One region of the Sphingomonas sp. PAMC 26617 genome, then DNA from elsewhere that is predicted to be linked to it. Evidence: predicted binding sites of a transcription regulator. Region 1 holds the regulator's gene; each other region holds the start of a gene.
What was found. Region 1 encodes LexA, which represses DNA repair genes until DNA is damaged. Its sites were predicted from a motif close to GTTCCNCNCTTGTTCT; they were not measured.
Positions count from the first base shown of each region.

Region 2: a site for LexA is predicted at 2,251-2,266, ahead of recA (recombinase RecA). Genes of this name have one in related genera too.
Region 3: a site for LexA is predicted at 1,299-1,314, ahead of RH91_RS06040 (ImuA family protein). Genes of this name have one in related genera too.
Region 4: a site for LexA is predicted at 1,881-1,896, ahead of RH91_RS07655 (ribonucleoside-diphosphate reductase subunit alpha). Genes of this name have one in related genera too.

Region 1 is NZ_JH594425.1:3,671,934-3,675,978, forward strand. Features, by position in the region: gene RH91_RS16105 (TonB-dependent receptor) at 1-112, opposite strand, end outside; gene RH91_RS16110 (molybdopterin molybdotransferase MoeA) at 396-1,586, shown strand; gene lexA (transcriptional repressor LexA) at 1,643-2,323, shown strand; gene RH91_RS16120 (ComEC/Rec2 family competence protein) at 2,314-4,045, opposite strand, start outside.
Region 2 is NZ_JH594425.1:3,854,459-3,858,503, forward strand. Features, by position in the region: gene RH91_RS17035 (glutathione S-transferase family protein) at 210-842, opposite strand; gene recA (recombinase RecA) at 1,067-2,179, opposite strand; gene RH91_RS17045 (SDR family oxidoreductase) at 2,334-3,344, opposite strand; gene RH91_RS17050 (response regulator) at 3,460-3,813, opposite strand; gene RH91_RS17055 (response regulator) at 3,852-4,045, opposite strand, start outside.
Region 3 is NZ_JH594425.1:1,377,610-1,381,654, reverse strand. Features, by position in the region: gene RH91_RS06045 (Y-family DNA polymerase) at 1-604, opposite strand, end outside; gene RH91_RS06040 (ImuA family protein) at 519-1,214, opposite strand; gene RH91_RS06035 (cupredoxin domain-containing protein) at 1,628-2,026, shown strand; gene RH91_RS06030 (sensor histidine kinase) at 2,217-3,278, shown strand; gene RH91_RS06025 (sensor histidine kinase) at 3,256-4,045, opposite strand, start outside.
Region 4 is NZ_JH594425.1:1,754,519-1,758,563, forward strand. Features, by position in the region: gene RH91_RS07655 (ribonucleoside-diphosphate reductase subunit alpha) at 1-1,879, opposite strand, end outside; gene RH91_RS07660 (sensor histidine kinase) at 2,292-3,653, opposite strand.

The DNA.
Region 1 (4,045 bases):
ATGCGGGCGCGGCAGCGTCGGGCGTGGTCTGCGCCATGGCCGACGGGACGGCGAGCAGAGCCGAACCGGCGGCGCCGGCAAGCAGCAGCGATTTTGCGATGGTGATCGTCATGTGCGGAGTCCCCCTTGGATTGCTTTGGGAACCGACCGACCCGCTGCGCCGTCCCGCGCCATTTTGGCATCGTGACGGGTGAGTTGCGCCCGGGATCGAAAAGTCCGTTCCCCCGCCGCGCCCGCTAGGGTTGGTTTGTTGCTAATTGATGACATGCTGTTTCGGCATCGAAAGTTGGTTACCGAGCGTGGCTGCAATGTCGCACTTTCGACGCGCGATCCAAGCTCGTGCGCTGGCTGACAGGGGTCGACGCGAGGCGATACGAGGCGATAAGGCAGCCGATATGACCACCCCCGTACCGCTCCTCTCCGTCGAAGAAGCCCAGACCCGTCTGCGCGCGCTCGCTCCGACGATCCCGCTCGAGACCGTTCCGCTCCGCACCGCGAGCGGACGGTGGAGCGCGGCGGACATCCTGGCGCTCCGCACCCAGCCCGCGCGCGACCTGTCCGCAATGGATGGCTATGCGGTACGGTTCGACGATCTCGCGCAGCCGCTGCAGCTCATCGGCGAAAGCGCGGCCGGGCATCCGTTCGACGGCGCGATCGGCCCGAACCAGACCGTCCGGATCTTCACCGGCGCGGCGCTGCCCGGTGGCGCGGATGCGGTGCTCGTCCAGGAGGAAGCGGCGCGCGACGGCGACACCGTCCGCCTTTCGGGGAGCGGCCCGGTTCGTGGCGGCAACATCCGGCGCGCGGGGATCGACTTCTCAAACGGGGACGTCCTGATCTCGACCGGTCAGCGGCTGAGCCCCGCCCGCATCGCACTCGCCGCCAGCGGCGGACACGGCGAAATACGGGTGGCGCGGCGCGTGCGTGTCGCGATCGTGGCGAGCGGGGACGAACTGACGCTGCCGGGCGCTCCGCTCAGCGACCGGACGCTCCCCGAATCGAACGGTGTGATGCTGGCGGCGATGCTCGCCGACCTCCCGGTCGACGTCATCGATCTCGGGATCCTGCCCGATCGGCTCGACACGATCGTCGAGGCTTTCTCGCGGGTCAAGGCGGATATCCTCGTCACCACCGGCGGTGCATCGGTCGGCGATCACGACCTGATCCGTCCCGCGCTCGCAGCAGCGGGGGGCGCGATCGATTTCTGGCGGATCGCCTTGCGGCCGGGCAAGCCGATGCTGGCGGGAAAGATCGACGACATGCTCGTGCTGGGGTTGCCGGGCAATCCGGTGTCTGCGTTTGTGACCGCGGCGATCTTCCTCAAGCCCTTGATCGCGTCGATTTCGGGCGCGCGCGATCCCCGCCCGGTCGCTTACCCGGCAATCCTTGGCGCCCCGCTCAAGGAAAACGACCGGCGGCAGGATTATCTGCGCGCAACCACCCGCGACGGCCGAGTCTATGCCGCCGAACGGCAGGATTCGTCGCTGCTGGCGACCCTCGCCGATGCCGACTGCATGATCATCCGCGCCCCCTTCGCGCCCGCCGCCGCAGCGGGCGACTCGGTGGAAATCCTGCCGATCGCTTGACGCACTGCTTTATGTTCCGTATAGGTTCGTCGTCTGTTCCGACGAAAGGGCCCGGAATGTTAACGCGCAAACAGCATGAGTTGATCTGCTTCATCAACGACCGGCTGGACGAGACCGGGGTTTCGCCCTCGTTCGAGGAAATGAAGGAAGCGCTCGACCTCAAGTCCAAGTCCGGCGTCCACCGCCTGATCAGCGCGCTCGAGGAACGCCAGTTCATCCGCCGCTTGCCCAATCGTGCGCGCGCGCTCGAAGTGCTCAAGATGCCCGAACGCGGCGCCAAGCCGGTTTCCAAGGTCGTGACCCTGCCCGAGGCGTCGCCCGCCAACGTGCGTCCGCTGCCCAACCCCGCGAACGACGTGATCGAGATCCCGCTCCACGGCCGGATCGCGGCAGGCGTTCCGATCGAGGCGTTCGAAGGCGCATCGATGCTCGCGGTGCCGGCCGCGCTGCTCGGCGGCGGCGAGCATTACGCACTCGAAGTTGCGGGGGATTCGATGGTCGAGGCAGGAATCCTCGACGGCGACTACGCATTGATCAAGCGGCAGGAAGTCGCGCGCGATGGCGAGATCGTCGTGGCGCTGATCGACGACAGCGAGGCGACGCTCAAGTTCTTCCGGCGCGAGGGCGCGATGGTCCGGCTCGATCCCGCCAACCGGGCGTATGATCCGCAGCGTTACACCCCGGCGCAGGTCCGGGTGCAGGGCAAGCTCGCCGGATTGCTGCGCCGCTACGACTGATCGGGTGCGGTGCGGGGGTGGCGGAAGCGCCGCCCCGTGCCCCGCGCGGCCTGCGGTAGTGGTTGCGGGACGGTGATCCAGGGATGCTCGTCCCGTGCCCGTCGCACCGTCCGTATGCTCGCGGTCGCCGGGAGCGATAGCACGGACGGGTAGAACGTGATCGCCACCCCGCCGGTCTGCGCGAGCATCGTCCGGTCCAGTCGCAGCCAGCGCGGGTGACACCGCTTGGGCAGCCGTCGCTCGCTGATGACGATGTCAGCGCGCGCGCAGACCTCAACCAGCGTCTGCACCGGGATCGCATACGCGCTGCGGGTCGCGAGCACCTGCCATCGGCGATCGCCGACCAGGCTTGTCGCCATGCACAGATCGCGGCTGCATCGCGCCGATCGCTGGTCCGACCAGAGGACGGGAAGTCCCGTCGTCCCGCCGCCTTGCGCCATCATGTCGGCGGTATAATCCCCGGTCCGGTCCCGCAGCAACGCGACCGCCCCGTCCTTCGTGCGGATCGCGACATGCCGCCCGTCACCGGTCACGAGCAGGTCGGGCGCTGGCGTCGACAACGCCCACACCGCGCCAATCGCCAGCGGCCCGACGCCTAGCCGCCGCCATCGCGTCCGCCACAAGGCGATCCACAGGCCGCCCGCGACCATCAGGCCGAAGGCGCCATCCGGCATCGCCGGCAGCGGCGCGACCGATCCCGGGATCGCCGCCGTCGTCCGCGCGATCCACAGCAACACGTCGAGCGCCAGCCGCGTCGCCCACCACAAGGGCGCGCCTGCGCCGATCAGGTCGAACAGCAAGGCCGCCGCCTCGAGCGGCATGATGACGAACGTCGTCAGCGGGATCGCGCAGATGTTGGCGACCGCGCCGTAAATCCCCGCTTTCTGGAAGTGATAAAGCGAGATCGGCAGCAGCGCGGCCTCGACCATGATCCCGGTCAGCAACAATGACGCCAAACTGCGCGCTACCGAACGCAGGCGGGGCTCTTCCCGCGCAGCGAACTGGGCGCGGATGCGCGGATGCTCGTTGAGCGCGATGATCGACGCCACTGCGGCGAACGAGAGTTGGAAACTCGGGCCGACGAGCGACTCCGGATACAGCAGCAGCACGACGATTGCCCCCGCCGCAACGAGCCGCAGCGTCAACGCCTCGCGCCCGAGCGCCAGCGCGATCAGCACGCACAGCGCGGCGACGCACGACCGGATCGTCGGAACCTCGGCCCCGGTGAGAAGCGTGTAGCCGATCGCGACCAGCGCTCCGGCAGCGCCCGCAACGAGCGGTAGCCGCCAGCGCAAGGCCAGCCACGGCGACAAGGCAAGCAATCGCGAGACGAGGATCATCGTCGCCGCGACGGTCGCGCTGATATGCAGCCCGCTCACCGACAGCAGGTGGGCAAGGCCCGAGCGGCGCATCGCCTCGGTATCGTCGAGCGGGATCGAGCCCTGCTCGCCGGTCGCGAGCGCCGTCGCGATCCCCCCCGCCCCACCGCCGCCTGCGCTCACCTGGATATGGGCGGACAGGCGCTGGCGCAGCGGAATGCCGGTTGCGCGCGCGCCCGCGACGATCGTTACCGGCGGCAGCCCCCGTCCGGTTGCGCCGATCCGGTCGAACCAGGCACCGACCGCATAATTATAGGCGCCGGGAACCGATGGTTCAGGGGGTGGCAGCAACCGCGCCGTCAGCCGGAGCGTGACCCCGACGGCGAGTCCGGCGGGAACATCG
Region 2 (4,045 bases), 180 kb from region 1:
ACCCCCCCCCCCGGCGCAGGCCGGGGCCCAAGAGCGGTTCCAATGCAAGGGTGCGTCGACGCTTCGTTACCCCGGCCCTCGCGATTGGGCCCCGGCCTGCGCCGGGGGGGGGTCGGTTGGGGGTATCCGCGCCCCCTTTGAACCCGTCACTCCGGACCCGTCATTGGACGAACCCGGGATGGCGGCGTGGTCAATCGTTGCTCACACCATCATGCGTAGGCGTACGCCCCGCCCTTTTCGAGCGCCGCCTGATACGCCGGGCGCGCATGGATCTTGTCGAGCCACGCGATCGTCGCCGGACGCGTTTCGTCGAGCCCGGCGCGGCTGCGCGCGGCCTCGAGCGGGAAGCTCATCATGATGTCGGCGCCACTGATCTGATCGCCCGCGAACCACGGGCGGCTGGCGAGTTCGCTTTCGACATAGTCGAGATGGACGTCGATCATCGGCTGGATCCGCTTTGCCGCGGTCTTGCCGATCACCGGAATGCGGTTGAGCACCAGCAACAGCAACAGCGGCGGCATCATCGATCCCTCGGCATAATGGAGATACTGGCGGTAGCGCAGCGTGTCGTCGCGGTGCGCGGGCGGGCCCATCCGGCCATCGGCAAGCTCGACGATATAGTCGACGATCGCACCCGTCTCGATGATCACACGCCCTGCGTCGGTATCCTGCAGCACCGGCGACTTTCCGAGCGGGTGGATCTGCTTGAGCTCGGGCGGTGCGAGCATCGTCACCTTGTCGCGCTCGTACCGCACGATCTCATACGGAAGCGCGAGTTCCTCCAGCAGCCACAGGATTCGCTGCGAACGCGAATTTTCGAGATGATGGACGATCAGCGTCATGGGCTTCTCCGGAACGGGTGACGGGGGTTGATCCGCCGATACGAAACGTCGCGTCAACCTACCCAGCTTCGCCGATCGCTACCATCCCAAACCATGAAGGGCCCGCCATTGCAGGCGGGCCCTCCCAGGTGTTCGACGGCAAAACCAGCCGTCCCGTACTACGAAACCGCGGTGTGCACGCCGCGCTTTCCACTCCGCCTGCCACCGCGCGGCCGGAGCGAACCTCACATCTCGTCGTCGCCGTCGACATCGTCGGGCTCGGGGCCCGCCATCATCTCCTCGGCAACCTTGTCGGTCCGCGTGCGAATCGCCTTTTCGAGGCGGTCGCTCATCTCGACATTGTTCTTGAGGAAGGTCTTGGCGTTCTCGCGACCCTGGCCGATGCGGACGCTGTCGTAGGAGAACCACGCGCCCGACTTCTCGACCAACCCGGCCTTGACGCCGAGATCGAGAATCTCGCCGATCTTGGACACGCCCTGCCCGTACATGATGTCGAACTCGACCTGCTTGAACGGCGGCGCGACCTTGTTCTTGACGACCTTGACGCGAGTCGTGTTGCCGATGATCTCCTCGCGGTCCTTGATCTGCCCGGTACGCCGAATGTCGAGGCGGACCGAGGCGTAGAACTTGAGCGCGTTGCCGCCGGTCGTCGTCTCGGGGTTGCCGTACATCACACCGATCTTCATGCGCAGCTGGTTGATGAAGATCACCATGCAGCGCGACCGGCTGATCGACCCCGTCAGCTTGCGCAACGACTGGGACATCAAACGCGCCTGGAGACCGACATGGCTGTCGCCCATCTCGCCCTCGATTTCGGCGCGCGGCACGAGTGCCGCAACCGAATCGACCACCAGCACGTCGATCGCATTCGAGCGGACCAGCGTGTCGACGATCTCGAGCGCCTGCTCGCCGGTGTCGGGCTGCGAGACGATCAGCTCGTCGATGTTGACGCCGAGCTTCTTGGCATAGACCGGGTCGAGCGCATGCTCGGCGTCGACGAACGCCGCGGTGCCGCCGCCCTTCTGTGCTTCGGCGATGACGTGCAGCGCAAGCGTCGTCTTGCCCGAGCTTTCCGGCCCGTAAATCTCGATCACGCGCCCGCGCGGCAAGCCGCCGACGCCCAGCGCAATATCGAGCCCGAGCGAGCCGGTCGAGATTACCTCGACCTGCATCGTCTGCTTCGAGCCCAGCTTCATCGCCGAGCCCTTGCCGAATGCCCGATCGATCTGCGCGAGCGCGGCTTCGAGCGCCTTTGCGCGCTCTGCGCTCGCCTTCTCGGTGGATTTATCCGTGGATGCCGCCATTTTGCTGTCGATCACTTTCAACGAAACCGCCATTGGAGCCTCCCGCTAGACCGAACGCCCAGCGCGTTCAATGCATGGTGGCTATGTACTGCGTTTGTTCGATTAGAACAAGTAGGGAACGATAACTTTCGACAGCTTCGCGGGATCGAACCGTCACCCCGACGACGGCCGGGGTGACGAGATCGAATTACGGAAGGCCGTTTCCGCCCGCCGCGCCATAGACATGCCCGGTCGTGAAGCTCGAGCCATTCTCCGCGAGGATGACGTAGATCCCGGCAAGCTCGCCCGGCTGGCCCGGCCGCCCGGCGGGCGCATCCCCACCGAAATTCTCGAGCTTTTCCATCGTCGCGCCGCCCGACACCTGGAGCGGAGTCCACACTGGCCCCGGTGCCACACCGTTGACGCGGATCCCCTTCGGCGCGAGCTGCTTCGCCAGGCTGCGGACGTAGTTGGTCGTTGCCGCCTTGGTCATCGCATAATCGTACAGGTCCTTGGACGGATCGGTCGCCTGCTCGGAGGTGGTGCCGATGATCGCCGAACCCGGCTGGAGATATGGCAACGCCGCCTTGATGATCCAGAATGGCGCGTAGATGTTGGTCTTCATCGTCCAGTCGAACTGCTCGGTCGAAATATCCAGGATCGACGCGTGCGCCTGCTGCCGGCCCGCGTTGCTGACGACGATATCCAGCCCGCCCAGTTGCTTGACCGCGCTGTCGACGAGCTTCTTGCAAAACGCCTCGCTGCGCAGGTCGCCCGGGATCGCGATTCCCTTGCGGCCTGCCGCACGGATCAGCTCGATCACTTCGCGCGCGTCGGCTTCCTCATCGGGGAGGTAGTTGATCGCGACATCGGCGCCTTCGCGCGCATAGGCGATCGCCGCGGCGCGGCCCATGCCGGAGTCGCCGCCCGTGATCAGCGCCTTGCGCCCGGCCAGACGGCCCGAACCGCGATAGCTGGTCTCACCATGATCGGGGCGTGGGTTCATTTTGCCGGCGAGACCGGGCCACGGCTGGCTCTGACGCTGGAACGGCGGCTTGGGGCCGGCGCTCCGCGGATCCTTCAGTCCGGCTGTTGGCGTGCCCTGTGCGGGAGCTTGTGGCTTGGCGAGCGCCGGGCCCGCCGCTGCGGCGGCGGCGAGACCGACCGCTGCACCACTTACCATCGCGCGGCGTGAAATTCCGTCTTCCTGATTGGCCATCGTTCGTCTCCGTCCAGCATGTCGTGTGCTGGGGAAACTCGCGGCCCCGAAAGCGGTTCAGCCAGTGCGCCGCTTTGTTACAGTAATCTATATCAGGTAACGCGACAGAAGCCGATCACCGAAGCGCGTCGAGCGCCTTCGAAACGCCGTCCATCGTGAACGGCTTGGGCAGTGTCGGCCGGTCCGACCAGGCATCCCCGACACTGTCGTGCGACCCGCCGGTTGCGAACACGAACGGGATGTTGCGCGCCGCAAGCGCTTCGGCGATCGGGAAACTCTTCTCACCGCCGCGCAGGTTGACATCGAGGATCGCGGCGTCGATGCCGCCCGCGTCGACCAGCGCCAAAGCGGTGCCGACGGTATCGGCACTCCCAGCGAGCGACTTGCCGAGGACGTCGAGGAAATCCTCGATCATCATCGCGATCAGGGGCTCGTCCTCGACGACGAGAATGGACTGTGGTGCGCTCATCCCGCCGCCTTTATCGTACCACGCCGTGTCGCGCTATCTCATTTTGTTCCTAACACTTCGCGCGTCGCTTCGGCAAGCTGTTGGACGGAAAAGGGTTTTGCGAGGAAGGCGACATTGTCGAGATTGATCGACTTGCGCAGCGTCTCCTCGGCATAGCCCGACATGAACAGGATCGGCAGATCGGGATAGCGCGCGCGGGCGTGCCGGACCATCGTCGGGCCATCCATCAGCG
Region 3 (4,045 bases), 2.3 Mb from region 1:
CGAGATCGATCCACAGTCCGTCGTTGGGGGTTACCGCCGCGATCGGCGACCAGCGCCGCACCGCGAGCAGCGCCAGCCGATCGAGCAGGGCGGCATCGGCGTTCGGCTCGGCGGGGCGAAAATCCAGATCGGACACCAATGCGCGCGCATGCGTCGCCGCCATGCCGACATGGATGCCGAGCGCGCGTGCGCCAGTGCAGGCAGCGACCACCTCCTCGCGCCGACCGACCTTGCCGACCAGCGCGAGCGGGGCATGATCGGGCTGTTGAGGAACCACGGCGCGACGGTGCGCGGCCGGCAGCTCGCCCTTGAACGGATGGCTCGCCGCTTCCGACCGTCGGCCAAGCTCGCGCATCGGCGGCTGGGCGTGAAGCGGCAAGGCGCTGGCCTCGGCTTCCACCTCGGCGCGCGACGCACTCCCCCCGCGTGCCCACCGCGCGCCCGGCCGCCAACCCCCGCCACGGGGGGCGGAGCAGGCACCGGGGTCATCGGCGACCGGAAGCTCGAGCGCGGGGCGGTCAGGCTGCCGCGTGGCGGGCCGTTCCAACCGTCTCAGCCGTTCGACGGCCAAGTTCGGCAGGAACAGCGAGACGACCCGTCTCATCACTGCCCTCCACTATCAGGGAAAAAGGATCGCCCCCGCGTTGCCGCGCAAGCTCGACCGACCAGCGCGGACGCCCGACCCCGGCGACGCCAAGCCGACCCGACGCGACGCTGCCGATGCGCCAGCGAGTCCAGGCGGCAGACGGCTCGGCGAGCGGATCCTGCTCGCGGTTGCGGCGGCGTCGCAGCAACAGCACCGGCATATCGGCTTCCGCCGCGACGAGGTGCAGCCGCCGGGTCGCGACCATCGAGACCTTGCCCGCCTCGGCGACGATCGCAGACGGCGTGCCGTCGCGCACCGCATCCTCGATCACCGCGAGGAGCGCCGCCTCGTCGCGCGGCTGCGCATGGAGCACGTTTGCCGCCGCCAGCCCGGCCTGCGCGAGTCCGGGCGCGTACAGATCGCTGCGACAACTTGCCCACACCACCGGCCCGCCGCCGCTCGCCGCCTCGCGCGCGGCGATCCCCGCGAGGAACAGCGTTGCCGCCGCATCGTCGGCGAGCGACTGGGTCAGCGCGGCGGCTTCGTGCAGCGCCCCGGTCCTCAGGCCCCCACCGCCAAGATGCGAATCGAGCGCACAGATCCCGAACGGCAGGACACGGAAATCCACGCTCGGAAGACTGGCTTTCCGCAGATACGCGATACGGGAGGCGGACGACTCGGGGACAGGCGACATGACGGTAAGACTCGGTATGTTCTCTTTATGTTCCACTAGTGGTGGGGGTTGGTCAAGCAGCGATCGCGTCGGGGGTCCGGCTAGGCGTTCCAGATCCATGCAGGATCGTGCCGGCGTTTCCGGACTACGCCGCAACGCTTTATCCCGATGCAACAGGCACCAGAAAGCCCCTCCCCTTCAGGGGAGGGGTTGGGTTGGGGTGGGGCAGTCCAGCAGAGCGCGCTCGGTAAGTCCGCCCCATCCCCTCCCCTGAAGGGAAGGGCCGAACTGCTGGCACCCTTCGCGATCGGCGGAACGAAGCGGGCGCTGCGACATTGCGGTCAGGTCAATGGAATAGGAGACCCGACATGAAATCGATCCTTCTCGGAATGATCGCGCTGGCCGCCCCGGTCGCCGCCCAGGCCCCCGACTGGAACAAGGCGCCGGTCGTCTCCGTCACGATGACGGACGACGGCTTCGTTCCGCGCAATATCCCGCTCCGCCAGGGCGCGCGCTATGTGCTGCGCATTACCAACCGGTCGGACAAGGGCCACAATCTCACCCAGAAAGCCTTTTTCGACCAGGCCCGCGTGCTGCCGCGCGATCAGAACAAGATCGGTGACGGGCAGGTCGTCCTGGCGTCGGGTGAACGCATGACCGTGCGGCTCCAGGCCCCGGTCACGCGCCGCGGCGGGACGTATCAGTTCAGCAGCACGGTGCTGGGCGATGCGGACAAGGATTATAAGGGCGCGTTCCTGATCCGCTGAGGCGATCGATCCGGGTCGGTTCCACCGATCCGGATCGGACCCTGCGATGCTTCCGCCCCGGACAAATGCCCCCCGCGCCATCGCGCTGTAAGGCCCGTGTAAGCCGCAGCGCCCAATCCCCCCGCATCGCGCGGCGATAACGACCCTGCTTTCAGGGCGTTACGGCTCCGCTTCAGCTGGAGGGATCTTCATGGCATCGCGCTTCCTACGAGCCATCGTTGCGACGATCCTGGCGGTCCTGTTCGAAACGGCGGTCATCGCGGGGTGCACGCTTGCCGCGCCCAACAATGCGGCCCCGACCTTTGGAATGACATGCCTGGCTTTCGCGATCGTGGCGTTCCTCGCCGGGCGCGGGCCGACGTCGGTCATGGTCGCGGTCGGCGCGCTGGAACTGGCCTTCATCCTGCCCGGCGAAGGGTTTGCGGTCAGCGATCCGGATCACGCGATGGGGTTGATCGCGGTCATCGCGACCGGGGTGATCATGGCGTGGTATGTCGGCCGCCGCGATACGCTGTCCGCGCTTCTCGCCGCAGACGTGGCGGCCAGTCGCCAGATCGCGGAATGGCGCGGCGTGGCGCATTCGGAACTGGCGCACCGCCTTTCGAACGATCTGTCGATCATGGTCTCGATGGCTGCGATCAAGGCGCGCGACGCGACCAGCGCCGAGGCCCGCGATGCCCTGGTCGACATCAGTGGTCGGCTCGTCGTGCTCGGGCGCGTGTACCAGCGGCTCGAGGTCCGCGACCGCGATACGCAGGACGCGGTCGCCGCGCGCCAGTTCCTGCTCGACCTCTGCGACGACCTGCAACTCTCGACGCTGAGCGTCGGGTCGATTTCGCTGCGCGCCGATATCGCCGAAACCCTCCGCCTGCCGGTGCGGACGCTGAGCCTGCTCGGCCTGATCGCGAACGAATTGCTCACCAATGTCCGCAAACACGCGTTCCCCGACGGGGATGGCGGCGAGGTCCTGCTGTCGCTGCACCGCCACGCCTTCCGCCCGGACTGCGCCGAGCTGATCGTGACCGACAATGGCGTCGGCTTCCGCCGCGGAGACGCCAAGGATCGCAGCGGGCGAAGCCTGCTGGTCATGCTCGCCAGCCAGATCGACGGCACGATCGCCTATGCGCGCATCTCCGGCACGACGGTCGCGACGCTGCAATTCCCCGTGCCGTCCGCGGTGCGCAACCGCGCGGGCGACGGACTCGCCGGGGACGCCGAACCCGTCCCGGCTATCGGTTCGCCAACGGGATGACCATGGCGAACCGAGTCCCGCCGTCCGGTCCGTCGGTGATGTCCAGCCGCCCGTCGTGCAGCGTGACGATCCGCTGGACGATCGACAGCCCGATCCCGGCACTGTCCGATCGTCGATGATCCGCCCGCCAGAACCGCTGCGTCAGCAAGCTTCGGTCCGTGACGGTAATCCCCGGCCCCCGGTCGGTCACGGCCAGCACCCCGGCGGGATCGACTGCGATCTCGATCGGCGTGCCATCCGGCGTGTGCCGTGCCGCGTTGCTGAGGAAATTCGACAAGGCGATCGCCAGCAGCATGCGATTGCCCCTGACCCAGACCGGCGCTTCGGGCACTTCCAGCGTCAGCGGATGCCGGCCGGCCAGCATCATCGGCGCGACCTCCGTCAGCGTGTCGCGCGCGACCGCGACGAGGTCGACCGCGACCTGATCCTCCGCCACCATCGCATCGGCGCGCGCCAGATCGTGCAACTGCGACACGACATGCGACACCCGGTCCGCCTGCGCGAGCAACGCGGCCCGCAGCGTGTCGTCGGGAACCGCATCGAGCCGGATCCGCAGGGTCGCCAGCGGCGTGCGCAATTCATGGACGACATTCCCGACGAATTCGGCCTGCGCTTCGAAACTCTGTTCCAGCCGCTCGATCAGGCTGTTGGTTGCCTCGACCAGCGGGCGCACCTCGGTCGGCAATCCTGCGTCGGCAAGCCGTACGTGCAGGCTGCGCGGGCCGATCGCGGCGGCACGGTCCGACACCTTGCGGACGGTGCGCACC
Region 4 (4,045 bases), 1.9 Mb from region 1:
CGACACCGCCCGCGAAACCGGCGCGCTGCACCGACTTGGAGCGGAGGTAGTAGAGCGACTTGATCCCCAATTCCCACGCGCGGAAGTGGAGCATCAACAGGTCCCACTTCTCGACGTCGGCCGGGATGAACAGGTTGAGCGAGGTCGACTGGTCGATATAGGGCGTGCGGTCGGCCTGGAGCTCGAGCAGCCAGCGCTGGTCGATCTCGAAGCTGGTCTTGAAGCAGTCCTTTTCCTCGACGTCGAGGAAGTCGAGATGCTGGACCGACCCGCCCTGCTCGAGGATCGAATTCCAGATCGCGTCCGAATTCTTCGACTTGGCGATCAGCAGCTTTTCCAGATACGGATTCTTGATCGAGAACGAGCCGCTGAGCGTCTTGTGTGTGTAGATGTTCGCGGGGATCGGCTCGATGCACGCCGAGGTGCCGCCGCAGATGATGCTGATCGACGCGGTCGGCGCGATCGCCATCTTGCAGCTGAACCGCTCCATCACGCCGCGATCCGCCGCGTCGGGGCAGGGCCCGCGCTCGACCGCGAGGTGCATCGACGCTTCGTCGACCTGCGCCTTGATGTGCTTGAACATCCGCAGGTTCCACGACTTGGCCATCGCGCCCTCGAACGCCAACCCACGCGCCTGGAGGAACGAGTGATAGCCCATCACGCCGAGGCCGACCGAGCGCTCGCGCATCGCGGAATAAGCGGCGCGCTCCATGCCGGGTTCGGCGCGGTCGATGAAGTCCTGCAGGACGTTGTCGAGGAACCGCATGACGTCCTCGATGAAGCCCTTCTCGTCCTTCCACTGGTCCCACGTCTCGAGGTTGAGCGACGACAGGCAGCAGACCGCGGTGCGCTCGTTGCCGAGATGGTCGGTCCCGGTCGGGAGCGTGATCTCGCTGCACAGGTTGGAGGTCGACACCTTGAGCCCGAGCTCGCGGTGATGGCGCGGCATGCCCTTGTTCACGTGATCGGCGAAGACGATGTACGGCTCGCCGGTGGCAAGCCGCGTCTCGACCAGCTTCTGGAACAGCGAGCGCGCATCGACCGTGGCGCGCGCCGAGCCGTCCTTGGGGCTGACCAGCGTCCACTCGCCGCCCTCGCGGACCGCTTCCATGAACGCGTCGGTGATCAGCACGCCGTGGTGCAGGTTGAGCGCCTTGCGGTTGAAATCGCCCGAGGGTTTGCGGATTTCGAGGAATTCCTCGATCTCGGGGTGCGACACGTCGAGATAGCAGGCGGCCGAGCCACGGCGGAGCGAGCCCTGGCTGATCGCGAGCGTAAGCGAATCCATCACGCGGACGAAGGGAATGATGCCCGAAGTCTTGCCGTTGAGGCCGACCGGCTCGCCGATCCCGCGGACGTTGCCCCAATAGGTGCCGATCCCGCCGCCGCGCGAGGCGAGCCAGACGTTCTCGTTCCACGTGTCGACGATCCCGCCGAGGCTGTCGGGGACCGAATTGAGGAAGCACGAGATCGGCAGGCCGCGCCCGGTGCCGCCGTTCGACAGCACCGGCGTCGCGGGCATGAACCACAGGCGTGAGATATAGCCGTAGAGCCGCTGCGCATGCGCTTCGTCATCGGCATAGGCCGAGGCGACGCGGACGAACAGGTCCTGGAACGTCTCGCCCGGGAGCAGGTAGCGGTCGCGCAGCGTTTCCTTGCCAAAATCGGTCAGCAGCGCGTCACGCGAGTGATCGACCTCGACCGGATACAGCTGGACGTGGACTTCCTTCGAATCGCCACGCGCCGCGAGCTTGCGATCCGCGCCGTTGCGCCCGCTTTCCTGGGCGGTGTCCTGGGGAGCCTGGACGCTCGCCGCGAGCGCCTCGATCATATCGCTTGCCATATCCGCCTTCACTTCCTCGGTATCCCGAAAATCCATTGTCCCGCCCCTGTTTCCGTCTCAAAGCTACAGGATCGGACACGACATACGTTCCCGATCCGTTCGATCTTCGTTCGACTCGGGGGACGTTCCCCCGTGCTAGCATTTCAGGGGCTTCCGGCGAGAACGAAAAGTGACCATCATCGCGCTCGCGCATCCGGCCCGGGTGCTGTCCCGATATGGGGTCGCCCGCTTCGCTCTACCAGTTCTTGGGTTCGCCCCCGAACCTGACCCCTACAGATTGTGCCCATCGCGTCCATCACGCAATACGATAAATGACAGTTCGGGGACTCAGTTCGTCGCTAATTTCCGCCCGCTCGCGGTGTCGCGAAACCGGGCATGCGCGGCGACGCGTGGTCAAAGCTGGCGTTACGGAAAGGCAAGAGACCGAACCGGGAACATGACATTTATTTCACGCCGACCCGCCCGAGCCGAGCGGCAACGTCACATGGACGGCCAGGCCCCCAAGCGCGGCCGTATCGAGCCGCAGCGTGCCGCCGTAAAGAGTCGCGAGCTCGGTCGCGATCGACAGGCCGAAGCCGTGGCCGTCGCCGCGTTCGTCGAGCCGCTGCCCCGCGGCGAGCGCGGCGGCGCGGGTTGCTTCGGGGATGCCGGGGCCGTCATCCGCGATCGTCAGCACGAGGAACCGGCCGCCGTCGGCGCGCGCCTCCACCGCGATTCGGCGGGTGGCCCAGCGCCACGCGTTGTCGAGCAGATTGCCGATCAGTTCATCGAGATCCTGCGGGTCGACCGCAACCGCCAGCATGGGGTCGATCGCGACCGCTGCGGTGATTCGCCGCTCGGCATGGATTCGCGACAGCGCGTCGACCAGCCCGGCGACGGTCGACGCGAGCGGGGTCGCGACGCGGGAGGCGATTCCCGGCGTCGCGGCGCGCGCGCGACCGAGGTGGTGTCGCACCGCCTGGTCGATCCGTGCGATCTGTGCGCCGAGCGCGCCGTCCGGGTCGAGCGGGCGGACCGTCAGCGCGAGCGTCGCGAGCGGGGTCTTGAGCCCATGCGCGAGATTGGCGACATGCCCGCGCGCGTTGGCGAGCGCGGCGGCGTTCTCCTCCAGCAGCGCGTTGATCTCGCTGGCGAGCGGGGCGAGTTCGCGCGGCTGGTCGGCGGGAATCGCGGTCGCCTGTCCGCTGCGCACCGCCGCAAGACCCTCGCGCATCCGCTTGAGCGGGGCGAGCCCGACGCGCAACTGCACCAGCGTCGCCGCGCCGAGCGCAAGGCCCAGCAGCGCGAGCGAGCCAAGCAGCGGCGCCATCGCCGCGCGCAGCGGCCGGTCGACGATCGCGCGCGGGGCGGACGCGGTGATGCGGACCTGCCCCGCGGGGGTGGCGAGCGTCAGGCTGCGCGCGTGGCGCTGACCGTGGCGGTCGCGCCAGTCGAGCGCGCCCGGTTGCGCGGGATCGCGCCCGGCAAACGGCGGCGGGGGGCCGTCGCGGGGCGGGCGCATCGCGTCGAGATCGGGCGGCGCGGGGGAGGCGACCGTCCGGCCCGCGGCGTCGATCCGCCAGCCCCAGCCGTTCGCGGGATCGTCATAGGGCGCGGCGAGGATCAGCCGGGTGCGGTCGATCCGGCCATCGGGGCGGACCGCCTGCGCGAGGATCGCGATCTGCGCGTCGAGCCGTTCGTCGAGCCCGTGCATCACGAACCGGTCGAGCACCGCGCCGATCGTCAGCGCCGCGAACGCGAGCGCGGCGAGCGTGGCAACGAGCGCGGTGACGAGCAGGCGACCGTAAAGCGAGCGCGGGAGGAGCGTCATGCGGCGCACCCGCTGCCGTCACCCTGAACGCGTTGCAGGGTCCACCGCGCGGCGCTGGCTGTCCGGGGGTGTTGCACGGTGGATGCTGAAACAAGTTCAGCATGACGGCGGGGGGAGGAAGGACGCGCGGCCCCACCACAGCCGGCGTCACCCTGAACGTGTTTCAGGGTCGACCGCGCGGCGCTGGCTGTCCTGGCGTGTTGCACGGTGGATGCTGAAACAAGTTCAGCATGACGGCGGCGAGGGGGTGGGGTGCGGGTGTTTCCACTACACCCGGCGTCACCCTGAACTCGTTTCAGGGTCCACCGCGCGGCGCTGGCTATCCGGAGGTGTTGCGCGGAGGATGCTGAAACAAGTTCAGCATGACGGCGGGGGGAGGAAGGACGCGCGGC